Regions from separate parts of the Neorhizobium petrolearium genome, predicted to be linked through region 1. Evidence: predicted binding sites of a transcription regulator. Region 1 holds the regulator's gene; each other region holds the start of a gene.
What was found. Region 1 encodes PhoB, which activates phosphate uptake and scavenging genes when phosphate is short. Its sites were predicted from a motif close to TGTCATNNANCTGTCAT; they were not measured.
Positions count from the first base shown of each region.

Region 1 (7,470 bases):
AAAGCTCCACTCATGAATGAACCGAAGATTTCCGCCCGTAACGTGCAGGTTTATTACGGCGAAAAGCACGCCATCAAGGATGTCAATATCGATATCCGCCCTCGGTCCGTGACAGCCTTCATCGGTCCGTCGGGCTGCGGCAAATCGACGTTCCTGCGTTGCATCAACCGGATGAATGACACGATCGCCAACTGCCGTGTCGAGGGCAACATATCGATCGACTCGGAGAACATTTACGATCCCAAGGTGGACCCGGTTCAGCTGCGCGCCAAGGTCGGCATGGTGTTCCAGAAGCCGAACCCTTTCCCGAAGTCGATCTACGAGAACGTCGCCTATGGCCCGCGCATTCATGGTCTGGCGCGAAAGAAGTCGGAGCTGGACGATATCGTGTCTTCGGCCCTGCAGAAGGCAGGACTGTGGGGCGAGGTGAAGGATCGTCTCGACAGCCCAGGTACGGGCCTTTCCGGCGGTCAGCAGCAGCGCCTGTGCATTGCGCGCGCCGTTGCCGTCAGCCCGGAAGTGATCCTGATGGACGAACCCTGTTCGGCGCTCGATCCGATCGCCACCGCCAAGGTCGAGGAGCTGATCCACGAACTGCGCGAAAACTTCACGATCGTCATCGTGACGCACTCGATGCAGCAGGCGGCCCGCGTATCGCAACGCACTGCCATGTTCCATCTCGGAAACCTGGTTGAGGAGAACGATACCGACAAGATGTTCACCAATCCGGATGACCAGCGTACGCAGGACTACATCATGGGCCGCTTCGGCTGATCGCCGGTTGCGGGCCCTTTCTGACAATCTGAGGATAAGACCATGTCTTCGACACATATCCTGTCTGCCTATGACGACGAACTGAAATATCTGAGCCGCCGGATTTCGGAGATGGGCGGGCTTGCGGAGCAGATGTGCGCGGATGCAGTGCGGGCACTGGTCAATTCCGATGCCGCCCTTGCCCAGAAGGTGATCTCCGACGACGTGATCCTCGACCATGCCGAGCGCGATATCGGCGACAAGGCGATCGTGACGATCGCCCGCCGCCAGCCGGTTGCGGGCGACCTGCGCGACATCGTCGGATCGCTGCGCATCGCCTCCGATCTGGAGCGGGTCGGCGACCTCGGCAAGAACACTGCCAAGCGGGTGATCGCGGTGCAGGGCACCGGTGTGCCGCGCAAGCTCGCGCGCGGCATCGAGCACCTGTCGGACCTGGCGCTGACGCAGCTGAAGGAAGTGCTGGACGTCTATTCTAGCCGTTCGGCCGAGAAGGCGGAGGCGATCCGCATCCGCGACGAGGAAATCGACGCGATGTACACGTCCCTGTTCCGCGAGCTTTTGACCTACATGATGGAAGATCCGCGCAACATCACCACCTGCACGCATCTTCTGTTCTGTGCCAAGAACATCGAGCGTATCGGCGACCACGCCACCAACATCGCCGAGACGATCTACTACATGACGACCGGCGCCCAGCCGGAAGGCGAGCGTCCGAAGGACGATACGTCGAACACGCTCGGCGCGATCACGGAATAATGGCGCCGAATGACGATGGAATGGTGACGGAGCTAAGACGGAATGCAGCCGAAGATCGCGGTCGTGGAGGATGAGGAGGCGCTGAGCGTGCTTCTTCGCTACAACCTTGAAGCGGAAGGTTATGAGGTGGAGACGATTCTGCGCGGGGATGAAGCCGAGATCAGGCTTCAGGAACGCACGCCGGATCTTCTGATCCTCGACTGGATGTTGCCCGGTGTTTCCGGCATCGAACTCTGCCGGCGGCTGAGGATGCGGCCGGAGACGGAGCGACTGCCGATCATCATGCTGACGGCGCGCGGCGAGGAGAGCGAACGGGTCCGCGGGCTTGCGACCGGCGCCGATGACTATGTCGTAAAGCCGTTCTCGACGCCGGAACTGATGGCGCGAGTGAAGGCGATGCTGCGGCGCGCGCGTCCGGAAGTGCTGTCGAGCGTCCTGCGCTGCGGCGACATCGAGCTGGACCGGGAGACGCACAGGGTGCATCGCAAGAGCCGCGAAGTGCGGCTCGGCCCGACGGAGTTCCGGCTTCTGGAATTCCTGATGGCCGCGCCCGGCCGGGTCTTCTCGCGCTCGCAGCTTCTCGACGGGGTGTGGGGCCACGACATCTATGTGGACGAGCGCACCGTCGACGTGCATGTCGGACGCCTCAGGAAGGCGCTCAACTTCTCCAACATGCAGGATGTCATCCGCACCGTCCGCGGCGCCGGATACTCGATGGAAGGACACTAGGGAGAGCACCGCGATGGGAGCGCGAGTTGTCGTGGTGATCGATGGCGATGAAACGCTGCGCGAAGTGCTGCGGTTCTCCCTTGTCGATGAAGGTTTCGACGTGACGCTGCTTTCGGCGGGCTCCGAGCTGATGGAGCGGTTGGTTTCGAGCCTTCCCGATGTACTGGTGCTGAGTTCGTCCCTTCCGGGGCTGAATGGCATCGAGATCTGCCGAAGACTTCGTACCGAACCAGCAACGATGCGGGTGCCCGTGGTCCTGCTTGTTCCGGCGGAAAGCGAGAGCGACAGGCTGACGGGTCTCGCTGCCGGCGCGGATGACTGCCTCGTAGAGCCATTCCCCTCCGTCGAGCTTGCCATAAGGGTGAAGAACCTTCTTCGCCGCATGCATCCGAATCTTCTGAGCCATATGATCAGGGTCGGAGACCTGACCCTCGACCGCGAAGCACACAGGGTCCACAGGCAGAAGAAGGAAGTCAGGCTCGGCCCCACCGAGTTCCGGCTTCTCGAGTTCCTGATGCGGTATCCGGGACGGGTCTATTCGCGGACGGAGCTGAAAAGGTCGCTCTGGGGTGATGGTGCAACCGTGGACGAGCGCGCCGTCGACGTGCACATCGGTCGCCTCCGGAAGGGCATCAGCCTGGGCAAGGCTGACCAGGTGATCCGGACCGTCCGCGGAGCGGGCTACGCCCTCGGCGACGTCTGAATTTTCTCGCGATCGTTGGAAGGCCTATGCTGCTTTTCTTTAGGGCTTCGCCGAGGGGCCTGCATCTCCTGTTTGTCGTGTCTTGTCAGGCCTGCGAACCACCGAAAGGTCCAGCTGCTGGTCTTGTTGCTCTGTAGCGGGCGAAGGCGATCGCTCCGAACAGGCCGACGGCCGCCGCGCCTCCCAGAATGCTGATCGATACTGCCTGGCCGACCCCCCAAGTTCCCAGCATGACAGCGAACGCAAAGGGGGCAAGTGCTGAGGAAAACTGGCGTGCGGCGGTCACCCAGCCGAGCCGTGCGCCATAACCGTGCCTTCCGAAAAGCTCCAGTGGAAGCGTTCCCCCGACGATGCTTGCGAGCCCCGATCCCAGACCGAACAGGATCGCGAATGCGATGAGACCGGGGAGCCACGGACTTGTCGCCATCAGGACGATAAGGGCGACGGCGAGCAATCCCGCGGAGATCACGGCGAGCACCGTCTGTGACAAGCGCCCTCCGAAGATCATGTTCAGGAGGCGGCTGGCGACCTGCGAGGGACCGAAGAGGGTGGAGACCATGAGGCCTGCCGTGCCAAGCCCAAGTGCTGTCAGCAGCGGAACCATGTGGACCAGCACGGAGGCCAGCACGAATCCTTCCAGGGCAAAGCCCGCAAGCATCAGAATAAAGACGCCACTGAACGCGGGGCCGGCTTCAGGCTGAACGGCCATCGCTCCGGATTGATTTACTGATGCCCGTGGTTCGGGCACGTCGCGGGGCAGTCTCCCGACCCACCAATGGATCGGAAGGCACACGGCGATATTCAGGATCGCGAAGACGAGGTAGATCTCACGCCAGCCGAGATAGTCATGCAGTGTTGCCGTGAGCGGCCAGAAGAGCGTTGATGCGAATCCCGCGATCAGCGTCAGATGGGTTATGCTGCGCTGTGGCTTGCTGCCTCCAACCTGCACGATCGCTGCAAATGCCGTGCTGTAGAGAACGAAGCTGGAGGCGATCTCCATTGCGACGAGTGAAATACCGAACGTCGTCGCATTCGGCGATGCGGCCGCGCAGCCAAGCGAGATGGCGGCAGCAAGCGAACCGGGGACCATGAGCCGGCCGGCTCCGAACCGGTCCGCCCAGTTTCCCGCTCTCGGTGCGAACAGTCCGCCAACCAGCAGCGCCACCGATAGCAGCCCGAAAAGCCTGTCTTGTTGGATGGAGAAGTCTCGTGCCATGTCCGGCGCGAGGATGCTGAAGGAATAATAAAGGGTACCGTAGCCGATGATCTGTGTTGCGCCGAGCGCCCAGATCAGGCGCGCGGGAGCTTTCCGCTCGGTCATTCTGCAGGTTCCACATCGTTCCGTTCCACCGCAGTGGATGTACCACAGCCACAACCAGCTTTGCCATCAGTCTTGGCCTTCATGTCGGCGATGCAGCACGCGTCGACTTCAGAAAGAGCAGGACCACCGCAGCAGCCACCGGACGCTGCCTCTGCGAGCACTGGATTGGTTACGCTGCAGACACCGGTTTCCGGGAGAACGAGATGCACCTCGCGGGCGGCGTTGCTGTCGCCTGCGAGTTCCGCCACGACCGAGCGGACCTGCTCGTACCCCGTTGCCATGAGAAATGTCGGCGCGCGCCCATAGGATTTCGAACCGACGATGAAGAAGCCGGGTTCCGGCTGTGTCAACTCGACCACGCCATGCGGCGGCACCGTTCCGCAGGAATGCAGGTTCGGATCGATCATGGGTGCGAGACGGTGGGGGGCTTCCACGGCCGGATCGAGATCGAGCCGGAGTTCCTTCAGGATGTCGAGATCGGGACGGAAGCCCGTGGCCACCACGATGCGGTCGACGGCAAGCCGCTCATGCCGGCCGTCGTGCAAAGCCTCCACGTCGAGGCGGCCGCCATTCTCGCGGACGGACTGGACTGCGAAGGGGGCCAGCAGCTTCACGCGGCCGCTGTCGATCGCCTCCTTCGCCGCCAGCCCGAGATCGCCGCGAGCCGGAAGCTGATCGTTCAATCCGCCGCCGAGAAGACGGTCGATTCCATTGCGGCGCAGCGCCCATGATATGGCCGTGGTCGGCGCGGTCTTCTGGACTTCGAGCAACGCCAGCACCACGTTGATGGCGGAATGGCCACTGCCGACGACGAGGATCGATGCAGCGGCATAGTCCGGCTTGCCGACGCCGGATACGTCCGGAATCCCATAGGCGATCCTGCCGCCCGCTTTGCTTTCTCCGATAACCGGAAGGCCGTCCACGCCCATCGGGCTTGGGCGTCTCCATGTCCCGGACGCATCGAGGACGGCGCTGGCGAGGACAGCCTTCTCTTCACCAGAGGCATCGACATAGCGGATCACGAAAGGCGAAGCGCCGCGTCCCCGGCTGGTGACTTTGTCGAGGTTCTCGCGCGTCACGGCGGTCACGGTCGAACCGTAGGCGACATGTGGGGCGATTTCCGCGAGCCGGGCGAGGGGATCGAGATACCGTTCGACGATCTCCGCCCCGGTCGGCAGTTCTTCGGGATCCGGGGCAATCCAGCCCGACCGGTGAAGCAGTTCGGCGGCCGAGTTCTCGATGACATAGCGCCAGGGCGAGAAGACACGCACGTGCCCCCAGGCCCGCAGCGACGTTCCCGCCGACGGCCCGCTTTCCAGGACCAGTGGACGGAGGCCGCGCTTCATAAGCTGCGCTGCCGCGGCGAGACCCACGGGACCCGCACCTATAACTGCTATGGGTAGCTTCGAAGGCATTTACCTGTCTCCTTCCGTATTTCTAGTTAATTCGAAATATGTGGGCAAAAAAATCAGGCCACCGCGGCCGCCTCCACGTCCTCGCATCGGCCGTCCGCACAGCACTCATCGGCCAGATAGCCGATCAGCGCCGACATTGCCTTGTAGTTTGCCCGGCAGATCAGCGTCGTTCCGTTTCGCTCCTGCGTCACCAGTCCCGCATCGATCAGCTTCCTGCAATGATGCGACAGAGTCGAAGCCGGAATCTCCAGCCGCTGTTGGAGGCCGCCGACCGGGAGCCCGTCGAAGCCCGCCCGAACCAGCGTGCGGTAAATCCGCAGCCGCGTCGGGTTGCCCAGGGATTCCATCTGTGAGGACGCTATTTCGATATTCATGGAAATACCGATACCGCGCCGAGCGTGGCCCGTCAAGCACTTCTGCCGGACGTGCTTCCTTGCCAAGCCCAAGGCATGCAATGCCGGTGCTGCCAGGTCCTTACAACGATCCCGATTGTTCACAATTAAGGCGGCGGTCGAATGTGCCCCGTTTTTCATCAGACGCTTTACATTTCTGTTTTTGTATCGTAATGAAGGTGTCATTCGTTTTCCGAATTATAGGTCGCTCGTGACGCTCTCTGGTTCATCCTTGCACCGACCAGCTTCGCTCGAAGATCTCGAGCGCAGGCTTCAGCTCGATCTCCTGTGGCTCAACCAGCCGCCGAAGGCCTGGCTTCCTAGGACCGAAGTCGATAGTGCCGAGGTTCTGGACGTGGCCGTAATCGGGGCCGGTCTCTGCGGGCTGGTGACGCTGGCCGCCTTGAAGAAGGTCGGCATCTGCAATGTCCGCGCCTTCGACCGCGCTCCGAAAGGGCGGGAGGGCCCCTGGATCACCTATGCGCGGATGGAGACGCTGCGTACCCGCAAAGATGCCGCGGGGCCGGCGCTCGGCATCCCGTCGTTGACTTTCCGTGCGTGGTTCGAGGCGCAATATGGCGCTCAGGCCTATCTCGATATGGGCCTCATTCCACGTCCCATGTGGATGGACTATCTCGTCTGGTATCGGCGGGTCCTCGATCTCGACGTGGTCAACGACGCCACCCTGTCGGCAATCGGCTTTCGCGAAGATGGCCTGATCGCTCTGGACTTCGAAAGGGCCGGAGCGAAGGAGCAGGTTCTCGCCCGCCGCGTGGTTCTGGCGACCGGCCTCGACGGGCTCGGCGCTCCGACGCTTCCAGATGTCGCCGCCCGCGTGCCGTCGCGCTTCGTGAAACACGGCGCCGATGTCATCGACATGGCTTCCTTGAAGGGCAAGCGCGTTTCTGTCGTCGGCGCCGGCGCATCGGCGATGGACAATGCCGCAGCCGCCCTGGAGGCGGGTGCTGCGCGCGTCGACATCTTTGTGCGTCGTGCCGATATCCCGCGCGTCGACAAATTCACCGGGGTCGGCAACCAGGGCATGACGCAGGGTTATGTCGGCCTGCCGGATGCGGACAAGTGGACCTATATGGTTGCCGGCGAACGGGCCCAGATCCCGCCGCCGCGCCACAGCGTGCTGCGCGTCTCGCGCCATCTGAACGCCTTCTTTCATCTGGCAAGCCCGATAAGTGAGCTCGTCGAGGCCGGCGATGCGGTGGACGTGGTGACGCCGAAGGGGCGTTACCGGACCGATCTGGTGATCTTCGCGACGGGTTTCTCGGTCGATTTCGGCAAGCGGCCGGAATTTTCCGCGCTCGCCGGCAAGATCCTGCTCTGGCGCGACGCTTACACTCCGCCCGCCGGGTGGGAGCATGAAGG
Region 1 is NZ_CP123000.1:1,363,866-1,371,335, forward strand. Features, by position in the region: gene pstB (phosphate ABC transporter ATP-binding protein PstB) at 1-774, shown strand, start outside; gene phoU (phosphate signaling complex protein PhoU) at 817-1,530, shown strand; gene phoB (phosphate regulon transcriptional regulator PhoB) at 1,573-2,259, shown strand; gene QEO92_RS06960 (winged helix-turn-helix domain-containing protein) at 2,273-2,962, shown strand; gene arsK (arsenite efflux MFS transporter ArsK) at 3,048-4,283, opposite strand; gene QEO92_RS06970 (FAD-dependent oxidoreductase) at 4,280-5,698, opposite strand; gene QEO92_RS06975 (ArsR/SmtB family transcription factor) at 5,752-6,072, opposite strand; gene QEO92_RS06980 (NAD(P)-binding domain-containing protein) at 6,323-7,470, shown strand, end outside.

Region 2 (7,470 bases), 150 kb from region 1:
TGTCGAGTTCGGACTACATCGTGCGCGGATACGGCCATGACGACCGCATCGTCTACGGCAGCGGTGCGGTGACGCCGACGGATAAGATCGCCTCCCGTGCGGAGGAATTGCTCGCCCGCGAGGACATCGCCTATGTGCATGTCCGCTCGGCGCGCAACAATTGCTATCAGTGCCGGATCGACAAGGTCGAAGCGCCGGCATTTGCGGATACGGGAATTGCCATCTGAGCGGGAGCGGAACCATGACCAGTCTCGATGCCCGCGCCATCGTCGACCGGATGTTTGCAGTCGAAATGGCCTTCCTGACATCGAATGAAAAAGACATCCGGCAATTGGCGAGAGCTTTCGCGGATGATGTCGTTGTCCGTGAACCCGCATCGCTGCCCTACGGCGGCGACTGGCGCGGCCTCGATGGAATTGCCAGACTTTTCGACAGGATGAACGATGTCTGGAGCAATATGGACTTGAAGGAGCTCCATGTCACGGGAGCGCCGGACCGCATTCACCTCTCCTGCACGCTGACAATGGTGGCCCGTTCCACAGGCAAGAGCATTACACAGCCATTTTGCGAATTCCTCCGCTTCCAGGACGGCCGTCTTGCCGAGGGAATTCCGTTTTACTACGACACCAAGGAACTGCTCGACATCATGGCATGAAAAGAGCCGCCCGAGCGCGGCTGCTCCGGCGGCCTGTCTTCATGCTGTATTGCCGGTATGGGAAAGCGCCGGTGGTAAACCGGCGCTCCGGCAGGAGGATCACGCGTCGTTTTGGTTCCGGTCTTCAGGACCGTCTAGAGCGGGATGAATTTAGGCGGAATCGGCATGGGGATTCCCTTTTGTGAGCAAATCAGATTCACCATTCAGGCCGGTGCAGGAGGCCGGCCAGGATGGCGAGACCCTTTTCGGATGACCTTAGGGACCGTGTTGTTGGTGCAGTGACGCGCGATGGGCTGTCCTGTCGGGCGGCGGCGAAGCGCTTCGGCATCGGCATCAGCACGGCGATCGATTGGGTACGGCGCTTCCGTGAGACGGGCAGCGCCGCCGCCGGCCAGATGGGCGGGCACAAGCCGCGAGCGATCGCCGGTGAGCATCGGGCCTGGCTAATCGAGCGCTGCCGCGCGCAGGCATTCACCTTGCGCGGGCTGGTCGCGGAATTGGCGGAGCGGGGCCTGAAGGTCGACTACCGCTCCGTCTGGATCTGCGTGCATGAGGAAGGGCTGAGTTATAAAAAAAGACGTTGGTCGCCAGCGAGCGCGACCGGCCCGATGTCGCCGCCCGACGCAGCCGCTGGCTGAAGCATCGCCATCGCATCGATCCGGCCCGCCTCGTCTTCATCGACGAGACCTGGACGAAGACGAACATGGCGCCGCTGCGAGGCTGGGCGCCGCGCGGCGAACGGCTGTTCGGCCAGGCTCCCTTCGGCCACTGGAACACCATGACGTTCATTGCCGCCCTGCGCGTTGATCGCGTCAGCGCGCCCTGGGTCATCGACCGGCCGATCAACGCGACGAGCTTCCTCGTCTATGTCGAAAAGGTGCTGGTGCCGGAGCTCACGCCCGGCGACATCGTCGTGATGGACAATCTCGGCTCGCACAAGGCCGCGGCGATCCGCACCGCCATCCGCAAGGCCGGCGCGCGGCTGTTCTTCCTGCCGCAATACTCCCCCGATCTCAATCCGATCGAAAAGCTCTTCGCCAAGATCAAACACCGGCTACGCGAGGCGCAGGCCAGAAGCCGCAACGCCATCCATGACGCGCTCGCAACCATCCTCCAAACCGTTTCTCCAAAAGAATGCCAGAACTATTTCAACGAGGCCGGATATGAACGGATCTAAAATCATCCCGCTCTAGGTCTTCCGCGATATCAAGCAGCAGCTTGACGATCTCTCCGGCCTTCTTCTCGTCCGTTTCGAGCTTGCGGGCGATCACCTCGCGCAGGTTCAGCATGGCGGCGTCGATGCTGCGGGGCAGAACAGGGCCGCCGTCGCCGCCACGGCGCTGCGACCGCTCCTGCTTTTCACGGATGCGTTCGGCGAGCTGCGACAAACGATCGAGGATGGTCGAGGCAAAGCTGCGGTTCTCGTCGAGATATTTGCGTCCCTCGTCGGTGATCGCATAACGCTTCTTGTTGCCGTCGGCTTCGGCGGTCACGTAGCCCGCCTCCTCGAGATAGGTGAGCGTCGGATAGATGACGCCCGGGCTCGGCGCATAAAAGCCGTAGGTCAGGTCCTCGATGTGCTTGATGATCTCATAGCCGTGGCGCGGTTCCTTCTCGATCAGGGCCAGCACAACGAGACGCAGATCCCCCTGCATCAGGAAACGGCCGATGCGGCCGTCGCCCTCGTCACCGAAACCGCGACCGCCACCCGGTCCCCCACGACCGCCAAACCCGCGACCGAACCCGCCACCGCGCATGGCGAACATTTCCTCGAAACCTCTTCGGTCGCCGCGTTCGCCGCAGCCGTTCCGTCCATCAAATTTGTGTCCAAACATCGTTATCTCCTTCAGACTATCTTTCGATATATCTAAAGATAGTCCGTTGGTCGATTTCGTCAACAACTTCGATATATCGAAATTATATCTGGTTGATTTTAAAAGCAGAAAAAGCGCCAACAGAAGCCTGCCGGCGCTTTTTGTAAGGGTCAGCGATCAATCAACGCGATGGTTTACGATGTCTTAGATATATCGAAACCTACGACTCACGCCACATTCAGCAGGCTTTCCGGCGCAAAGGCCTCGTAGCCCAGCGCTTCGGCAACCGCCCGGTTGGTTATCCTGCCCTTATGGACGTTGAGGCCGTTGCGCAGGTGCTTGTCCTCGGCAATCGCACGCAGGCCACGGTCGGCAAGTGCCAGGCCATGCTGCAGCGTCGCGTTGTTCAACGCATGGGCAGAGGTGACCGGCACGGCGCCCGGCATGTTCGCCACGCAATAGTGCACGATGCCGTCGACCTCGTAGGTCGGTTCGGAATGGGTCGTCGCATGCGAGGTCTCGAAGCAGCCGCCCTGGTCGATCGCGACGTCGACCATGACCGCGCCCTGCTTCATGCCGGAGAGCATCTCGCGGCTGACAAGTTTCGGCGCGGCGGCGCCTGGAATGAGAACTGCCCCGATGACGAGATCGGCGGAGAAGACTTCCTCCTCCACCGCGTCGATGGTCGAATAGCGGGTATGGACGCGGCCGTTGAAGATATCGTCGAGCTGGCGAAGCCGCGGCAGCGAGCGGTCGATGATGGTGACATCGGCGCCGAGGCCGGTCGCCATCTTGGCCGCATGCAGGCCTACGACGCCGCCGCCAATGACCGCGACCTTCGCCGGCAGAACGCCCGGCACGCCGCCGAGCAGGATGCCGCGGCCGCCATTGGCTTTCTGCAGCGCGGTTGCACCCGCCTGGATCGCCAGGCGCCCGGCGACTTCCGACATCGGCGCAAGCAGCGGCAGGCCGCCGCGCTCGTCGGTCACCGTCTCGTAGGCGACGGCGGTCACGCCGGATGTGATGAGGCCCTTGGTCTGTTCCGGATCGGGAGCGAGATGGAGATAGGTGTAGAGGATCTGGCCTTCACGGAGTTGCACCCATTCCGTCGGCTGGGGCTCCTTGACCTTTACGATCATGTCGGATTTTTCGAAGATTTCTTTCGCCGTGCCGACAATCCTGGCACCGGCGGCGATATAGGCGGCATCGTCCGCGCCAATTCCGGCGCCCGCCTTGGTTTCGATCAGGACCTCGTGGCCATGGGCCACATATTCACGCACCGCGCCGGGCGTCAGGCCCACACGGTATTCATGGTTTTTGATTTCCTTCGGGCACCCGACACGCATACAGCGTTCCTCTCAGTTTGGTGGCTTTCGCCGGTTTACGTTCCCAAATCCAGAAAACCAGAGAATCGGTGAAATGTCCTTGCGAAGAGGAATTGCGGAAATACCATTTTTCGCGGATTATTGCGTCTTGAAAGAGATTTTCGAAGGATATTCGAATGGGAAACCTGGATACCATCGATCTTGCGATCATGCGAACGCTTCAGGACAATGGCCGCATCTCCAATGCGGACCTGGCCCAGCGTGTCGGCCTGTCGCCTTCCGCCTGCTCGCGACGGCTCGATATCCTTGAAAAGAACGGCACGATCAGCGGCTATCACGCACGCCTTTCCAACAAGGCGCTCGACTACAAGATGATGGTGATCGTGCATATTTCGCTGTCGGGCCAGTTCGCCAAGACGCTCGCCGAATTCGAGGCGGCGGTGAAGCTCTGCCCCAACGTGCTCGTCTGCTACCTGATGTCGGGCGAATACGACTATATCCTGCGCGTCGCGGCCAAGGATCTTGAGGATTACGAGCGTATCCACCGCGACTGGCTATCGGCCCTGCCCCACGTGGTGAAGATCAATTCGAGCTTCGCGCTGCGCGAGGTCATCGACCGTCCCAATGTGGGACTGTGACCGGAATCGCTCGACTTTTACGGATCACCCTAAACGCGCCTCAACCTGTCCCTGATATGGAGTTTGCTTGAGAACGGCAATTGAGGGATGTCATGCTCAGCAAGACCATCGGGATGAAGACCCGTAGCGCAGCCCGCCAGAAGACGCGCATCTATGGCACGGTCAAATATTATCATCAGCAGGCAAAGGGGCGCGTCGTCGATCTTTCCGCCACCGGCATGGCGCTCGACCTCGGCGGACCGTTTCACGCTGCCAACGGCAGCCCGGTCAAGATCGAAAGTGAAGAACTCGGCATTCTGGAAGGCACGGTGAAATGGTGCCACCGCGGCCGTCTCGGCATCCAGTTCCGGCCGAACTCGAATGCAGCGGCCCAGGTCTCCTCCTATTTCCGCTTCTTCCACAAGGAAATCAGACCAGTCATCGCCCGGTGACATCGCATGGTCGGCGCGTTCGCCGACCATCGGCGAACCATGCGATTTCCCCTGTCATTTTACTGATGCAAGCGCGTGCGATTGCGCTAAGCTGATCTCGCAAAAGACCCCAGAGGGAGATATCCATGTCGTTTCTAGCCGGCTTTCAACCCATGACCCGCCGCTCACTTCTCGGCGGCATCGCTGCGTCTTCGGCGCTCGTGATGCTGCACCCGTTCGCCGCCCGGGCAGCCGCCAACCAGGCGCATCTGCGCATCATGGAAACGACCGATATCCACGTTCACGTCTTCCCCTACGATTATTATGCCGACAAGCCGAACGATACGCTGGGCCTTGCCCGCACCGCCTCGATCATCGACGCGATCCGCGCCGAGGCCGGCAATTCCATGCTGATCGACAATGGCGACTTCCTGCAGGGTAATCCGATGGGCGACTACATCGCCTATGAGCGCGGCATGAAGGATGGCGACGTCCATCCGGTCATCAAGGCGATGAACGTGCTCGGTTACGATGCCGGCACGCTCGGCAACCACGAATTCAACTATGGCCTCGACTTCATGTTCAAGGTGCTCGCCGGCTCCGGCTTCCCTTGCGTCTGCGCCAACCTGACCAAGGGCCAGCTCGCCTCAGACCCGAAGCAGGACGAGCTCTTCCTGAAGCCCTACGTGATCGTCGAGAAGCAGATCCGTGACGGCTCCGGCGCGACAAGCCCGGTCAAGGTCGGCTTCATCGGCTTCGTACCGCCGCAGATCATGGTCTGGGACGCCAAGAACCTGGAGGGCAAGGCTCAGACCCGCGACATCGTCGACGCCGCCAAGGCCTGGGTGCCTGTCATGAAGGAGGAAGGCGCCGATATCGTCATCGCGCTGTCCCACTCCGGCATCGACGGCAGCGGGTTGAGCGACCGAATGGAAAACGCCTCGCTTTATCTGGCGGGCGTCGATGGCATCGATGCGGTCTTTACCGGCCACCAGCACCTCGTATTCCCCGGCCCGAAGGATTTTGAAGGCATTACCGGCGCAGACATCAAGAAGGGCACGCTGATGGGCAAGCCGGCCGTCATGGGCGGCTTCTGGGGCTCGCATATGGGCCTCATCGACCTGCTGCTGGAAAAGGACGGCAAGAGCTGGAAGATCGTCGACTTCACCACGGAAGCCCGGCCGATCTATCATCGCGACGAGAACCGCAAGATCGTCGCGGACGTGAAGGACAAGGCGGAAGTCACCGCTGCCGTCAAGGACGAGCACGAGGCGACGCTCGCCTATGTCCGCCGCCCGGTCGGCAAGACATCCGCGCCGCTCTATTCCTATTTCGCGCTGGTCGCCGACGATCCGTCGGTGCAGATCGTCTCGAACGCCCAGACCTGGTACATCAAGGACATGCTGAAGGAAGGCCCGTACAAGGACTATCCCGTCCTCTCCGCGGCGGCTCCCTTCAAGGCCGGCGGCCGTGGCGGCGCGGAATATTTCACCGACGTGCCGGCCGGCGATATCGCCATCAAGAACGTCGCCGACCTTTATCTTTATCCGAACACGGTGCAGGCCGTGCTGATCACCGGCGAGCAGGTGAAGAACTGGCTGGAAATGTCGGCCGGCATGTTCAATCAGGTCAAGGCCGGCGCCAAGGACGCGGCACTGCTCAACAGCGCCTTCCCGTCCTACAATTATGATGTGATCGACGGCGTCACCTACCAGATCGACCTGTCGCAGCCGGCCCGCTTCGACAAGGACGGCAAGCTGATCAATCCGGATGCCCACCGCATCGTCGATTTGCAGTTCGACGGCAAGCCAATCGATCCGGCTCAGAAGTTCGTGGTCGCCACCAACAACTACCGCGCCGGCGGCGGCGGCAAGTTCCCGGAAATCGCCGGCGACAAGGTGATTTTCGTGGCGCCTGACACCAACCGCGACGTTGTCGTCCGCTATATCGTCGAACAGGGCACGATCAACCCCTCGGCAGACGCCAACTGGTCGTTCAAGCCGCTGCCGGGAACGACGGCGATCTTCGAGACCGGCCCCAAGGCCCGTCAGTTCGCCGGCGAGATCAAGGGCGCCAAGATCGAGGATGCCGGCGACGGCGAGAACGGTTTTGCGAAGTTCCGGCTGGTGCTGTAACGCCGATCGAAGATGTTGGAATGCCACGGCAGCCCTCGAGCTGCCGTCCTCCTTTGAAGGAAATCCGATTCCATAGGTCCAGATGGCGATGCCCACGTTTCCCTTCCTGCAGGTCGACGTCTTTTCCAGCGAGCCGATGCGAGGCAATCCGCTCGCAGTGGTCGTCGGCGCGGATGTGCTGACGGACGAGCAGATGCAGGCTTTCGCCAACTGGACCAACCTCAGCGAGACCACCTTCCTGCTGAAACCGACCGATCCCAGGGCGCATTACCGCGCACGGATATTCACTCCGAAGCAGGAGCTGCCTTTTGCCGGTCATCCGACGCTCGGCAGTTGCCATGTTTGGTTGTCTCAGACCGGCCAGCCTCCGGATGGCGACATCATCCAGGAATGCGGCGCCGGACTGGTGCATATCCGTCGCAACGGCAGACAGCTTGCTTTCGCCGCACCTCCCCTGCAGCGCAGCGGCCCGGTCGATCCGGCGCTGGTCGAT
Region 2 is NZ_CP123000.1:1,515,520-1,522,989, reverse strand. Features, by position in the region: gene QEO92_RS07800 (DUF1203 domain-containing protein) at 1-227, shown strand, start outside; gene QEO92_RS07795 (nuclear transport factor 2 family protein) at 242-655, shown strand; one part of gene QEO92_RS07790 (IS630 family transposase) at 886-1,224, shown strand; one part of gene QEO92_RS07790 (IS630 family transposase) at 1,227-1,832, shown strand; gene QEO92_RS07785 (PadR family transcriptional regulator) at 1,804-2,490, opposite strand; gene ald (alanine dehydrogenase) at 2,697-3,815, opposite strand; gene QEO92_RS07775 (Lrp/AsnC family transcriptional regulator) at 3,971-4,432, shown strand; gene QEO92_RS07770 (PilZ domain-containing protein) at 4,525-4,863, shown strand; gene QEO92_RS07765 (bifunctional 2',3'-cyclic-nucleotide 2'-phosphodiesterase/3'-nucleotidase) at 4,989-6,977, shown strand; gene QEO92_RS07760 (PhzF family phenazine biosynthesis protein) at 7,066-7,470, shown strand, end outside.
Region 2: a site for PhoB is predicted at 4,916-4,932, ahead of QEO92_RS07765 (bifunctional 2',3'-cyclic-nucleotide 2'-phosphodiesterase/3'-nucleotidase). Genes of this name have one in related genera too.

Region 3 (7,470 bases), 1.6 Mb from region 1:
GCTTGGCCTCCTCGCTGGCGCTGACTCGCGCCTCCGTGACCGGATCGCGTTCCTTGCCGGACCGTTCGGCTTCCTCTTCCTTGCGCTGTTCCTCGATGCTGTCGAGCATCGATTGCATCACGTTGGTTGCCGCAAGTCCGTAGGTCTGCTGTGTTGGAAGCAACATGCCCGATTATCCGGTCTCATTGAGAGATATGCCGGAGGCGACGATAGGTTTCGAAGGTTAACGAATTATTGCCGGCTGATTAGCGCTTGTCCCAACGAGAATTGGAGACCGCGGCTTGAGGACCAGCGTGACCAGCACAAAACTGACGTAAAGAAGCAGGTACCAGGATCCGAGCTTGCCGAATGAAACCACATGCCAGGTCTTCTGCGTCGGATAGATCCAGGTCCCGGTCAGCGTGCCGATGTTCTCCGCAACCCACAGGAAGGCGGATGAGAGGAACGCTGCCACGACCAGCGGCATACGCAGTGTCGTCCGGTCTGTCGTGAAATGGATATCGACGCGTCGGAAGACGACGACGGTTGCTGCGAACAGAAGATAACGCAGATCCGGCAGGTAGTGATGACTGAAGAAATTGACGTAGATCGCGATCGCCAGCAATCCGGTGAGCCACATCGGCGGATAGCGGGTGAAACGCATGTCGAAGATGCGGATCGTGCGGGCCATGAAGGAACCGACGGAGGCATACATGAAGCCGGAAAACAGCGGCACGCCGGCGATCTGAATGATCGCGGGTTCCGGATAGGCCCATGATCCCATATGCACCTTGAAGATTTCCATGACGGTGCCGGTGACGTGATAGACTAGGATCACCTTGGCCTCGTCCCAGCTTTCCATCCTGAAACGCAGAAACAGGAATTGGATTGCCAGTGCGGCGATGAACAGGAAATCGTAGCGGTAAAGCGCCCAGTCCGGCTGCCAGACGAACTTGGTGACGAGCAGCAGGGTGAGCATGATCGCCGCGAACAGGCAGGCCCAGGCCTGTTTCAGCCCGAAAAGGATGAACTCGGAAAGCCACCAGGGAAGTGGCGCCAGCACACCGCGAACGAGAAGGCGCAGCGGTTCGAGATAAGGCCCCGTCTCATGCGCCGGAGGACGTTCTGGGGAACGCCGTTCCATCAGCTGTGGGCGAAGATGTCCGTCTCTTCCCAACCGAGCAGGTCAAGTTTTGCCCGGGTCGGCAGGAAGTCGAAACAGGCCTGGGCGAACTCGAGGCGGTTGTCGCGCACGAGTCGCTCGTTCAGCTTGTCGCGCAGTGCGTGCAGGTACAGCACGTCGGAAGCGGCATATTCGAGTTGCGCCGGCGAGAGTACCTCCGCAGCCCAATCGGACTGCTGCTGCGCTTTCGACACGTCGATATCGAGCAGTTCCTTAAGGTTGTCCTTGAGGCCGTGCCGGTCGGTATAGGTACGTGTCAGGCGCGAGGCGATCTTGGTGCAGAAGGCAGGTGCCGTGGTCACCCCGAATGTTTGAAAGAGAACGGCGATATCGAAACGGCCGTAGTGGAAGATCTTCTGCCGGGACGGATCGGTAAGCATGGCGACAAGGTTCGGCGCTTCTCTTTGGCCTGCGGCGATGCGGATCACGTCGGCGGAGCCATCGCCCGGCGAAAGCTGCACGACACAGAGCCGGTCGCGGCGCGGAACGAGGCCGAGTGTTTCCGTATCGATGGCGATAGCACCCGTGTAGCGGGCTGCATCAGCCGCCGGAATATCGCCTTTATGATATCGAATCTCTGCCATGTTCGTCTCCGTCGCCTATGTTCGGCCATCCGCTATAGACCACGTTTTTCGCCAAGGATACCGTCATCTTCGGGAGGGGGAGGCCCGGGCTGCCGAAAAGCCTGTTGCCGAGCGACAAGTTCAAGCCTGAGCAAATGCTCAGCTTTGCGCTGAATGCATTGCTGCATTGCAACAGGATGGATTGGCACGCTTAATCGATTATCCTATATCAATAGTCATTGAGCGACGCACTCCTCCTCCCAGTGTCGCTTGATACGGATCGACAACACCTCCTCCTCCCAGTTGTCGATCAAGTTTAAAGCCTGGCGCATCCTCCTCCCGCGCCAGGCTTTTCTATTTTCAGCCTTCTCCTCCGATACCCTTTGATCGACACGTTGTTGCGTCGGACGGACTCGTCCGGGTCCGCCGAACGATATGGCGATAACGTCACGTGCGTGTCACGGGCCGCCGATATAGCAATCCTCGCCTTCCCTTTTGAACTTTTCGTGAGGTTTACTATGCGCAAGCTTTTTGCTGCCCTGGTCGTTTCGACCGCACTCGCCGGTGGCGCCCAGGCCGCTACCGTCTATCCGCTGGATCGTGCGACGATCCTTTCCGGCTCCCCTTTCGACTTCAAGGTTGAGTTCAGCAGCGTCGTGAAGCCGGAGGACGTCAAGATCACCGTCAATGGCCAGGACTACAAGGCCGTTCTCGGCAAGGATGTCCAGTTCGTCGCCGAAGAGAAGGTGAAGGACAAGGTTGCCGGCTCTGCCGTCATCCTGCGCGGTCTGACGATTGCCAATGCAGGCGACTACAAGGTTGAGGTTTCCGCAGGCTCCGAAACGAAGAGCGTTACCTGGAACGTCTATAACACCGGTACGACCCCGAAGGCGAAGAACATCATCTTCATGCTTGGCGACGGTCTTTCCGTGGCGCACCGGACTGCCGCTCGCCTCATGTCCAAGGGGATGACCGAAGGCAAGGCCAACGGCCGCCTCAATATGGACGATCTCGATCGCATGGCCTTCATCGGCACCTCGGCAGCCGACTCGATCACCACCGACAGCGCCAATACCATGTCGGCCTACATGACCGGGCACAAGGGTGCCATCAATTCGCTCGGCGTCTACGCCGATCGCACCGCGGATACTCTGGACGATCCCCGCGTCGAGACCATCGGCGAGGCGCTGCGCCGTCAGACGAAGAAGTCGATCGGCATCGTCGCCACCTCGGAAATCGAAGATGCAACGCCGGCAGCCATCGTGTCACATACCCGTCGCCGCGACGACAAGGCAGAGATCGTCGGCATGATGCTCGACGTGAAGCCGGACGTTATTCTTGGCGGCGGATCCGCTTATTTCCTTCCGCAGGCGACGAATGGCTCCAAGCGCAAGGACGACAAGGACTATATCAAGATGTTCCAGGATGCAGGCTACAAGCTTGCGACCGACAAGAACGAACTGGCCGCCGCCACGAACGCGGACAAGATCCTCGGCCTCTTCCACACCGGCAACATGGATGTGGCCCTCGACCGGGAAATCCTCAAGAAGGGCACCGTCGGCAAGTTCCCCAATCAGCCGGGCCTCGTCGAAATGACGAAGACGGCGATCGATCAGCTCTCGAAGAACCCGGAAGGCTTCTTCCTGATGGTCGAGGCCGCCAACATCGACAAGATGACGCATCCGCTCGACAATGAACGTGCGGTCGTTGACACGATCGAATTCGATCAGGCGGTCGGTGTGGCCAAGGATTTCGTCGCCAGGAACCCGGATACCTTGCTCGTCGTGACCGGCGACCATACGCATGGCATCACCATTGTGGGCATGATCGACGATGAGGCTGAAGGAACCGAAATGCGCGAGAAGGTCGGCGTGCGTGGCTTCCCGAACTATGTCGATGCCAACAAGGACGGTTATCCGGACAGCGTCGACGTGACGAAGCGTCTTGCCATGTTCGTCAGCAACTATCCGGACCATTACGAGACCTTCCGCCCGAAGCTCGACGGCCCGTTCAGCCCGGCTGTTCAGAACGACAAGAAGGAATACGTCGCGAACGAAGCGTACAAGGATGTTCCCGGCGCGGTCTTCGTCCAGGGCAACCTGCCGAAGGATGCGAGCTCGGGCGCCCATACGGTCGATGACGTGGTGCTGCAGGCAACCGGTCCCGCTTCGGAGAACTTCAAGGGCTACATGGAGCAGAGCGACGTCTACAAGGTCCTCGCCGATGCCTTCGCGCTCGGCGTGAAGCAGACGAACTAGAATGGCAATGGCGGCATGCCCATTTGGCGTGCCGCCTGCCGCTTCCTCTGGCCGCTTGCTTTGCCGTTCGGAAAGAGGAAGATAAGTGGCTTGGGAATGAGGGAGAGCGACATGCAAAAGTCGTTTGTGGCGCGATTGAGCCGCCGTCGGACACTGGGCTTCCTGGCCGGTCTGCCATTGTTGATGACGGTGGACAGGGCCGAAGCCTCCGATGACCTGACCTTCGATGAGCTCTACGGCAAGATCAGCGTTCTGGGGCTCGAATTCTCCGAAAAGGTAAAGGAGCTTGCCGGAAAGCCGGTTGCGATGCGCGGCTTCATGGCGCCACCGCTGAAAGCAGAAGCGCAATTTTTCGTGCTGACCGAAGTGCCCATGTCCATCTGCCCCTTTTGTTCGTCCGATTCCGATTGGCCCGACAATATCGTCGTCGTCTACCTCAACCGCAAACAGACCTTCACACAGCCGAACGAGACGATCGAGGTGCGCGGCACGCTTGAGGTCGGCTCATGGACCGATCCCGATACCGGGTTCGTCAGTCGCCTGAGAATCCGCGACGCCGCATACCAGGCGGTCTGAACATGCTTTCGTTGCATATTGATGGCCTGATCAAGTCGTTTCCCGGGCTGGATGGCCCTGTCCTTCGGATAGATTCCCTGGCATTCTCTCCCGGAGATCGAGTTGCCGTGACCGGCGGCTCCGGTTCCGGCAAGAGCACATTCATCAATGTCGTTACCGGTTTGGAACGGGTTACGACCGGCAAGGTCGTCTGGAACGGGCGAGATATCGCTCGGCTCTCGGAAACATCGCGCGATCGCTGGCGGGCTGAGCATGTCGGCCTCGTCATGCAGGATTTCCACTTGTTCCCGGGCCTTTCCGCCGTTGAGAACGTGCTTCTGCCGGCGCGGCTTGCGCGCGTCGCCGATGCGGCGATGGTCACCCGGGCCCATGAATTGTTGAAGACCGTTGGCCTTTCCCGGCCGGATCAGAAGATCGAGACGATGTCGCGCGGCGAGATGCAGCGCGTGGCGATCGCCCGCGCGCTTCTGCGCAAGCCGGGCGTGATCGTTGCCGATGAACCGACTGCAAGTCTGGATGTGGAGGCGGGCGAGACCGTCGGCCGGCTGCTGCTCGACATGGCAGCGGAGACGAAGAGTACGCTGATCGTCGTTTCACACGACCAACGCCTGACCGATCGGCTGGATCGTCGCCTCACCCTCCGTGCCGGACGTATCGTCGCCGATAGCATGCGTGAAGGGGTGGCGGCATGATTCGCTTCATCCTGTCCGATCTGCGCCGTCTCTGGGCCGGTGCCGCCGTCGTGATACTCCTCGTGGCGCTTGCGACGGCGCTGGGCGTCACCGTCACGCTGCAAGAGCGGGCTTTGCGTCTGGGCAGTGCCCGGGCGGCGGACAAGTTCGACCTCGTCATCGGCGCGGCGGGGAGCGAAACCCAGCTTGTCCTGTCCTCCGTTTTCCTCCAGCCCGCTCCCTTGCCGCTGATGCCGGGCGAAGTCCTGGCGAAGCTCTCGAAGGATTCGCGGGTCGCCTGGGCAGCGCCCGTGGGCTTCGGGGACTCCTTCGCCGGCTATCCGCTGGTTGGCACGACGCGCGCCTTGATTTCCAGCACCGTCTCCGGTTTTGCGGAAGGCCGCATGTTCGAGCAGGAAGGCGAAGCCGTGCTGGGTGCGGCCGTCAAGCTGCCGGTCGGTGCAGAAATCAAGCCGATGCACGGCACGGCTGCGACGGGCGGAGAGACCCATGCGGGCGTCGTCTATCATGTCGCGGGTAAACTGCGGCCAACGGGCACGCCGTGGGACCGCGCCATTCTGGTGCCGATCCAGGCCGTCTGGCATGTCCATGGACTCGGTCACGAGCATGGACACGAAGAGGAAGAACATCACGATGGCGACGCGCCTGAAGTGACGCCCGCTGCCGCAGCCACCGGTGAGCACGGCCATAGCCCTCTGGAAGCCGCGCAGGAACACGATCACGAGAACGAGGTGGCAGCCGCCGAAGAGCATGATGAGGACCACGACGACCATGCCATCGACGGAGATGCCCCGATCGTTGAAGATTTTTCCGCCGACACTCCAGGCCTCCCTGCGGTGCTGGTGAAGCCGAAGACGATCGTGGACGCCTACAAGCTGCGGCAGGAATATCGCAGTGGCAATACGCTGGCCGTTTTTCCAGGCGAAGTGCTGACCGGCCTCTATGCCACGCTCGGTGATGCCAAACTGGTCTTGAGCGCCGTGGCGGCGGGTTCGCAGGGCCTCGTGGCGGCGGCGCTGGTTCTCGTCACCGTCACGCATATCGGCCAGCGGCGACGCCAGATCGGCGCGCTTCGGGCTTTCGGAGCGCCACGGCTTTCGGTCTTCGCGATCGTCTGGCTGGAACTCTTTTTCCTGGTCGCCCTCGGCATTGGCCTGGGCTTCCTGGCAGGTCTGGTTGCCGCCGAGGTGATTGCCGGCCTCTTCACGGCCGAGAGCGGCATCGTGTTGCCGGTCGAATTCACCTATGAGGATCTGCAGCTCGCGCTTGTCCTCCTCGGCGTCTCGGCCGTGCTGTCGGCCGTACCGGCAATCCTGGCCTATCGCCAGTCGCCGGCAACCGCCCTTCGTGCTTAAGTCAATGCCCTGATCGATGCGATCAGCTCGTCGTCGATATCGAGGCCCTGTTCGATCGCCGTTCGGCGGGAGGTCTGGCCGCGCCGGCCGGGCAGGCGAACACCCTCTTCGGCTGTCATCTCTCGCGCCAGTTCGGCGATCCGTTCGGCGGCCGATCCGGCCCCGGCAGAAGGATCGATAACGATCAGCATTTGCCCGACGGAAGGCGGCGTGCCTTTCTCCTCCATGAACGAACTGGCCTCGTAGGAGAAATTCGATCCCGTCAGGCCCGCCGCAAGTATTTCCACCATCAGCGCCAGCGCCGCGCCTTTGGCTCCGCCGGAAGGCGCCATGAGGCCCTTCAACGCTTCGTTAGGGTCGGTCGTCGGCCTGCCCTCCCGGTCGAAGGCCCAGCCTTCCGGAATGTCCACGCCCTTCTGCTTGGCGGCCATGATCTTGCCGGCCGCCACGGTGGAGAGCGCCAGATCGATGACCAGCGGGTCCTCGCCTGCTACCGGCGCGGCAAACGCAATCGGGTTGGTGCCGAACAGGCGTTTCCTCCCGCCCCAAGCGGCCATGGAGGCCGGCGCATTGGCGAACATCAGCGCCACGAGATCCAGTTCGGCAAACCTCTCGACTGTCAGCGCCATGACGCCGGCATGGTGCGAGCGATGGACGAGGCCAAGCGCGACGCCCTGCTTGCGGGCGATTGCCGGCAATTCCGCGACGGCAAGGTCAAAGGCCGGATAGGCGTAACCGAGCGCAGCGTCGACAGAAAGCACCGCCGGCCGGGGTCGCGTGGCGACCGGCCTTGCCTTTCCGTCCACCTTGCCGCTGCGCGCCTGGCCTATATAGGCCGGAATGCGCCTGAGCCCATGACCGTAT
Region 3 is NZ_CP123000.1:5,299,334-5,306,803, forward strand. Features, by position in the region: gene QEO92_RS25485 (hypothetical protein) at 1-166, opposite strand, end outside; gene QEO92_RS25490 (DUF817 domain-containing protein) at 224-1,123, opposite strand; gene QEO92_RS25495 (ribonuclease D) at 1,123-1,746, opposite strand; gene QEO92_RS25500 (alkaline phosphatase) at 2,244-3,983, shown strand; gene QEO92_RS25505 (hypothetical protein) at 4,095-4,559, shown strand; gene QEO92_RS25510 (ABC transporter ATP-binding protein) at 4,562-5,251, shown strand; gene QEO92_RS25515 (ABC transporter permease) at 5,248-6,606, shown strand; gene QEO92_RS25520 (Ldh family oxidoreductase) at 6,603-7,470, opposite strand, start outside.
Region 3: a site for PhoB is predicted at 2,171-2,187, ahead of QEO92_RS25500 (alkaline phosphatase). Genes of this name have one in related genera too.

Region 4 (7,470 bases), 1.6 Mb from region 1:
GCCCGGGCGACGAGGATGATGGCCCCCGGCGACAATTGCAGGTCGGCAAGGTCTGCCCCATCCGCATGGGTTGCGGTGATCTCCGTCGAAAAGCGCCAGTAATCGGAAAGGCCGAGTGCCTGAAAGGCCGCAGTGATCGAACCACTGGCCTCATAAGCCTCCTTCATTCCGGCGAAACGGCCGGCCGGGAACCAGTTGGTCGAGCGCGAGACCGGTCGCCGGTCGGCCTTTCTCAGCGTTTCCAGCCGGATGACCGGAGCACCCTCTGCAATGCGCAGGCTTGCGGCAAGAGCGGCCGATGCCGGCTCCTCCGCCGAGCTCAACAGCAAGCCTTCCTTTTTCCGCGCCTGATCGCCGATACCCTCCGTGAAACGGGTACGCTGGGAGATCGGGAAATTCAAACGCTCCTTGCGCTCGATCAGCGTGCCGCGTCCCTGCATGGCACGGACGATGCCCTCCTGGGCCAGCGCCGCAAGCGCGCTCCTCACCGTATGGCGGTTTACGCCGAACTGGGCGGCCAGCACCATCTCGGGCGGCACCATGCCGGTCGCGTCGTATTCACCGTTGGCGATCGAAGCCCGGATGCGATCGGCGATCTGCCGCCAAAGCGCCACGCCATTCTGCCGTTGGACGTTTATCTGTCCCACATCCATGTCACACGCTTGTTATATCCGAGAGTTATGAATAATATGATTTGTATGGTTGTCTATATTAATAGACATTTGAGGGCTTGGCAATGGACCTAGCAAAACAAATCGAGGCGAGTGAAGAAATGGCCGGACGCCGCCGCGCGGCCAACCTCCTCGCGCGCGCAAAGACGGTCGAACTGAACACCGCCTGGGAGGAGCTTCCGACAAAACCGGATGTGAAGCCCGTGCGAGGGCCGGAGACCGGGCTCGTCATGGTGCGCGGGCGCATCGGCGGCGGCGGCGCCCCCTTCAACCTCGGCGAGGCGACGGTGACCCGCGCAACGGTGCTGCTCGCATCCGGCACGGCGGGCCACGCGCAAGCGCTCGGGACCGATAAGGAAAAGGCGCGGCTTGCCGCCGTGTTCGACGCGCTCTGGCAGGAAGCGGAGACGCGCGCTTTCGTGGAGGCCGCTTTGCTTGCCCCCATAGAGACACGCATTGCCGCGGAGGACCGGCAAAAGGCGGAGGAGACCGCAGCAACCCGGGTCGATTTCTTCACAATGGTACGGGGGGAGGATTGATGAGCATCAAGCCGCAAGCGTTTTCCGGCGGGTTCGGTGAACCGGTATTCGAATCCCAGAGCATGTTCCGCCTGCTGATGGACGGCATGGCGCGGCCGGGGATGATCCGCACCGTGAGCTCCGATGTCGGCCAGCCTGAACCTCTGGGAGGAGCGGCAGGCGCAATCGCGCTGACCCTCTGCGACCACGAGACGCCGGTCTGGCTGAGCGCCGGCCTTGCAAAATCCTCCGTCGGCGAATGGATGGTGTTCCACACTGGCGCGCCGGTTACCCGCGAGAAAGCGGAGGCCCGGTTCGCGTTCGTCGAGGCTGGCGCAACGCTCGCCTCCTTCGGCCTGTTTGCCGCCGGCACTCAGGAATATCCGGACCGTTCCACGACGCTGATGATCGAGGTCGCAGCTCTCGACGAGGGCCAGCAGCTTACACTGACCGGCCCCGGCATCCAGGACGCCACGACCGCCAGGGTCAGAGGACTTCCCGACGTTTTTCCGAGACTGTGGGCCGAGAACCGGGCGCTCTTCCCGCGCGGCATCGACGTCATCCTGACGGCCGGCAAGACCCTGTTGTGCCTGCCGCGAACGACCAAGATCGCAGTCCAGTGAACGGGTGTCTGATTTTTCAGCCCCTGAGGCAGAGTGACCAACCCTTTCCGGCATCTAGCGGGGATGCCGGACGATGGGCAGGAGAGTGAAACCATGTATGTTGCCGTCAAGGGTGGCGAGGCCGCCATCAATAACGCTCACGAGTTGCTGGCCGACCGGCGCCGGGGCGACCGCTCCCTTCCTTCCGTCACCATCGGTCAGATCATCGAGCAACTCGGGCTTGCCGTCGACCGGGTGATGGCAGAAGCTTCGCTCGATGATCGGGCGCTCGCAGCCCTTGCCGTCCGGCAGTCACGCGGTGACCTGATCGAGGCGATCTTCCTCCTGCGTGCCTATCGCACGACACTGCCTCGTTTCGGCGCTTCTGTTCCTCTCGATACCGCAACCATGAAAGTCGAGCGACGCATCTCGGCGACCTACAAGGATCTGCCGGGCGGCCAGCTTCTCGGGCCTACCTTCGATTACACGCACCGCCTGCTCGACCCCTCGCTGCTCGCCGACGAGCCGGTCGATGAGCCGAAGCGGAAGGATGCTTCGGATGAACGCATCATGCGGGTTTCCGACATCCTTGCCCATGAAGGCCTGATCGAGCCGGACGGTGAGTTTCCCGCGGATCATCAGGCCGGTGACCTGACGCGGGAACCGATGGAATTTCCGATGAGCCGGGACCTGCGCCTGCAGGCGCTTGCCCGCGGCGACGAGGGTTTTCTGCTCGCCCTCGGCTATTCCACCCAGCGCGGCTACGGCCGAAACCACCCGTTCGTCGGCGAAATCCGCATCGGCGAAGTGGAGGTGGAAATGGAGGTCGCGGAACTCGGCTTTGCCGTCTCGCTCGGGCGCATCCGCGTCACCGAATGCCAGATGGTCAACCAGTTCAAGGGCTCCTCCAAGGCGCCGCCGCAGTTCACCCGCGGCTACGGCCTGGTCTTCGGCCAGAGCGAACGCAAGGCGATGTCTATGTCGCTGGTCGACCGCGCGTTGCGTGCCGAGGAGCTTGGCGAAGACATCACCGCGCCGGCCCAGGACGAGGAATTCGTCATCTCCCATTCGGACAACGTGCAGGCCACCGGCTTTGTCGAACACCTGAAGCTTCCGCACTACGTCGACTTCCAGGCGGAACTCGCTCTGGTGCGCAAGATGCGCGCCGATATCGAAGCCGCCCGCAACAGCGGCAAGGACCTGCAGGAGGCTGCCGAGTGACCGACCTCGCCACCTATAACTTCGCCTATCTCGACGAGCAGACGAAGCGGATGATCCGCCGCGCGATCCTGAAGGCAATCGCCATCCCCGGCTACCAGGTGCCCTTCGCCTCCCGCGAAATGCCGATGCCCTATGGCTGGGGTACCGGCGGCGTGCAGGTGACCGCCTCGATCATCGGCCCCGACGACGTCTTGAAGGTGATCGACCAGGGCGCCGACGACACGACCAACGCGGTTTCGATCCGTGCCTTCTTCCAGAAGGTCGCGAACGTCGCCGTCACCACGCATACCAAGGATGCGACGATCATCCAGACGCGCCACCGCATTCCCGAGCAGAAGCTCGCCGAAGGCCAGATCCTCGTCTATCAGGTGCCGATCCCGGAGCCGCTGCGCTTCCTCGAACCGCGCGAGACCGAGACGCGCAAGATGCACGCGCTGGAGGAATACGGGCTCATGCATGTGAAGCTCTACGAGGACATCGCGCATAACGGCCGCATCTCGAAGACCTATGCCTATCCGGTGAAGGTCGCCGGGCGCTACGTCATGGACCCGTCGCCAACGCCGAAATTCGACAATCCGAAAATGCATCTGTCGGAAGCGTTGCAGCTTTTCGGCGCCGGCCGCGAGAAGCGCATTTATGCCGTGCCGCCCTATACCGACGTAGTGAGCCTTGATTTCGAAGACTATCCGTTCGAGATCCAGAAATTCGAACAGCCCTGTGCGCTCTGCGGCGCCGGGGGCGTCTATCTCGACGAGGTGGTGCTCGACGACAAGGGCGGCCGCATGTTCGTCTGCTCCGACACCGACCATTGCGAGGAACGCCGCGAACACGGCCATGCCGGCGCGATGCTGGCGCCCAACAAAGAGGCAGCAGAATGACCGGATGCGTCGGCATTCAAGGACAATACGCCATGACCGATACCCCCCTCCTCAAAGTCAGCGGCGTTTCGAAATTCTATGGCAGCCGCATCGGCTGCAAGGATGTTTCCTTCGAGCTCTGGCCGGGCGAAGTGCTCGCCATCGTCGGAGAATCCGGCTCGGGCAAGACGACGCTCCTGAATTGCCTTTCGACCCGGCTGATCCCGACGACCGGCAGCGTCGAATACCGCATGCGCGACGGCAATTTCCGCGACCTCTACCACATGGGCGAGGCGGAGCGCCGCTTCCTGATGCGCACGGATTGGGGCTTCGTGCACCAGAACCCGGCCGACGGGCTGCGCATGACGGTCTCCGCCGGCGCCAATGTCGGCGAGCGGCTGATGGCGGTCGGCGACCGGCATTACGGCAAGATCCGCGAGACGGCGAGCGACTGGCTCGCCCGCGTCGAAATTTCGACCGACCGCATCGACGACCAGCCGCGCGCTTTTTCCGGCGGCATGCGCCAGCGCCTTCAGATCGCCCGCAATCTCGTCACCCATCCCCGCCTCGTCTTCATGGACGAGCCGACCGGAGGGCTCGATGTTTCCGTGCAGGCCCGCCTGCTCGACCTGGTGCGCGGCCTCGTCAACGACCTTGGCCTGTCGGCGATCGTCGTCACCCATGATCTTGCAGTCGCACGCCTGCTGTCGCACCGGATGATGGTGATGAAGGACGGCCACGTGATCGAGCATGGGCTGACCGACCGGGTGCTCGACGACCCGCGCGAGCCCTATACGCAGTTGCTCGTCTCTTCCATTCTTCAGGTCTGAGGAGAAGACCAATGGCAACTCCCCTCGTCGTTTCGGAAGTCTTCAAGAGCTTCACCATGCACCTGCGCGACGGCATCAAGCTGCCGGTCGTCAACGACGTGAGCTTTTCCGTCGCAAGCGGAGAATGCGTCGTGCTCGGCGGTCCCTCGGGCATCGGCAAGAGCTCGATCCTGAAGATGCTCTACGGCAACTATGCCGTCGATTCCGGACAGATCCTCGTGGACCACAAGGACCGGCTCATCGATATCGCCCGTGCCGATCCACGCACAGTTCTCGATGTCCGCCGGCATACGATGGGCTATGTCAGCCAGTTCCTGCGCACCGTGCCGCGCGTGGCGGCGGTCGATGTCGTCGCCGAACCGCTCGTCGCGCGCGGCGTTGCGGCAGCCGAAGCCCGGGGGAAAGCCGCGGAACTGCTCTCGAAGCTCAATCTGCCGCAGGAGCTCTGGTCGCTGCCGCCCGCCACGTTCTCCGGTGGCGAACAGCAGCGCGTCAACATCGCGCGCGGTTTCATCACCAGCCACCGCATCCTGCTCCTCGACGAGCCGACCGCCTCGCTCGATGCCGTCAACCGGCAGGTCGTGGTCGAGATGATCGCAGGGAAGAAGCGGGAAGGCGTGGCCCTTCTCGGCATCTTCCACGACGAGGAAGTGCGCGAGGCGGTGGCAGACCGCATTCTCGACGTCACGCAATTCTCTCCCCGAAAGGCAGTCGCAGCATGAGCAAGAAGCTTGGTCTTGAGCCGGCTATCCATCCAAGCGCCCGCGTCAACAATTCCACGCTAGGCCGCTATACGGAAGTCTCCGAACGCTGCCGCATCGACGAGGCCGAGATCGGCGACTATTCCTACATCATGCAGGACGGGTCGATCTGGTGCGCGACGATCGGCAAGTTCGTCAACATGGCCGCTTCCGTGCGCATCAACGCCACCAATCACCCCACCTGGCGGGCGACGCTGCATCACTTCACCTACCGCGCTGCAAATTACTGGGACGACGCGGAAAACGAACAAAGCTTCTTTGAATGGCGGCGCGACCATCGCGTCGTGATCGGGCATGACGTCTGGATCGGCCATGGCGCAACCGTCCTGCCCGGCGTCACCGTCGGCAACGGCGCGGTGATCGGCGCCGGTGCGGTCGTCTCGAAGGATGTCGCGCCCTACACGATCGTCGGCGGCGTGCCGGCTAAACTCATTCGCGAGCGCTTTACAAAAGCGGTCGGCGAGGCCATGGACAGGCTCGCCTGGTGGGATTGGGACCACCTGAAATTGAGAGCCGCACTTGAGGATTTCCGGGCACTTTCAGCGGAAGAATTCCTGTCCCGCCATGCGGCGTAACACAACCGTTACAAACACCGGGGGATTGTAACAATACCGACATAAAACCGACATTCAGGCTTCATGAACCCCCGCTAATCGAAACTGTATAACAGGGTTGGACGGGCAAGAGAGCATGAAGTTCGAACTGAGGAAGGTCACCCGCCGTTTTGGCGATCGTATCGCGGTCAATGCCGTGAGCGTGGAAATTCCCCAGGGCCAGATGGTCGGCGTCATCGGCCGCTCCGGCGCCGGCAAATCCACCCTCCTGCGCATGATCAACCGCCTTCAGGACCCAAGCTCCGGCTCCATCCATTTTGGCGGTATCGAGGTGTCCTCGCTCAAGGGTGCCGCGCTCCGCAACTGGCAGCGTGACTGCGCGATGATCTTCCAGCAGTTCAACCTGGTGCCGCGCCTGGATGTGCTCACCAATGTGCTGCTCGGCCGGCTGAATCACCGTTCGACGGTGACGAGCCTTCTCAACATCTTCAGCCGGGAAGAGCGGCTCATGGCGATCGCCGCCCTGGAACGTCTCGGCATCGAACAGACGGCGCTGCAACGGGCCGGAACTCTGTCGGGCGGGCAGCAGCAGCGGGTCGCGATTGCCCGTGCGCTCATGCAGGATCCCAAAATGGTGCTCGCCGACGAGCCGATCGCATCGCTCGATCCGCTCAACGCCAAGATCGTAATGGATGCGCTTCGCGACATCAACGAGCGCGAAGGCATTACCGTCATCACCAACCTGCATACGCTCGATACGGCGCGAAACTATTGCGAACGCATCATCGGCATGGCAGCGGGCCATGTCGTTTTCGACGGTCCGCCGCAGGAGCTGACGGCGGCGGCAGTGCGCGAAATCTACGGCTCCGACAGGGACGGTGCCGGCATCGATGAAACCATGACATCCACCAGCATCGACATTTCCGGCGCAGCAAGCCCCGCCGGCAAGCCGCTATCTGCCGGCATCGAGGCACTGGCGACCGCCAGGGCCTGAGCCGCACCAGGATCGTCTGCCCGCGTCAAGGGCACCCTTTCTGAACCAAGCTTCCGGTAACCCCGGAAAACCAGGAGATGAACTCATGTTGAAGAAAGCCCTTCTCACAGCGGCCGCACTCATCGCGGTCGCCGGTTCCGCTGCGGCCGAAGACCTCAAGGAATTCCGCATCGGCATTCTGGGCGGCGAGAATGAAGCCGACCGCCTGCGCAATTTCCAGTGCATGGTCGACAAGCTGCCGGCCGCTCTGGGCGTCGAAAAAGTCTCGCTCTTCCCGGCCGCCGACTATGACGGCGTCGTTCAGGGCCTGCTCGGCGGCACGCTCGACTATGCCGAGCTTGGCGCCTCAGCCTATGCCAAGGTCTACCTTGCCAATCCGGCCGCCGTCGAGCCGATCCTGACCACGGTCCAGACCGACGGATCGATGGGCTACTACTCCATCATGGTCGCCCGGAAGGATTC
Region 4 is NZ_CP123000.1:5,362,403-5,369,872, reverse strand. Features, by position in the region: gene phnF (phosphonate metabolism transcriptional regulator PhnF) at 1-653, opposite strand, end outside; gene phnG (phosphonate C-P lyase system protein PhnG) at 737-1,210, shown strand; gene phnH (phosphonate C-P lyase system protein PhnH) at 1,210-1,812, shown strand; gene QEO92_RS25820 (carbon-phosphorus lyase complex subunit) at 1,906-3,012, shown strand; gene QEO92_RS25815 (alpha-D-ribose 1-methylphosphonate 5-phosphate C-P-lyase PhnJ) at 3,009-3,890, shown strand; gene phnK (phosphonate C-P lyase system protein PhnK) at 3,923-4,699, shown strand; gene phnL (phosphonate C-P lyase system protein PhnL) at 4,711-5,421, shown strand; gene QEO92_RS25800 (DapH/DapD/GlmU-related protein) at 5,418-6,035, shown strand; gene phnC (phosphonate ABC transporter ATP-binding protein) at 6,151-7,008, shown strand; gene phnD (phosphonate ABC transporter substrate-binding protein) at 7,094-7,470, shown strand, end outside.
Region 4: a site for PhoB is predicted at 6,073-6,089, ahead of phnC (phosphonate ABC transporter ATP-binding protein). Genes of this name have one in related genera too.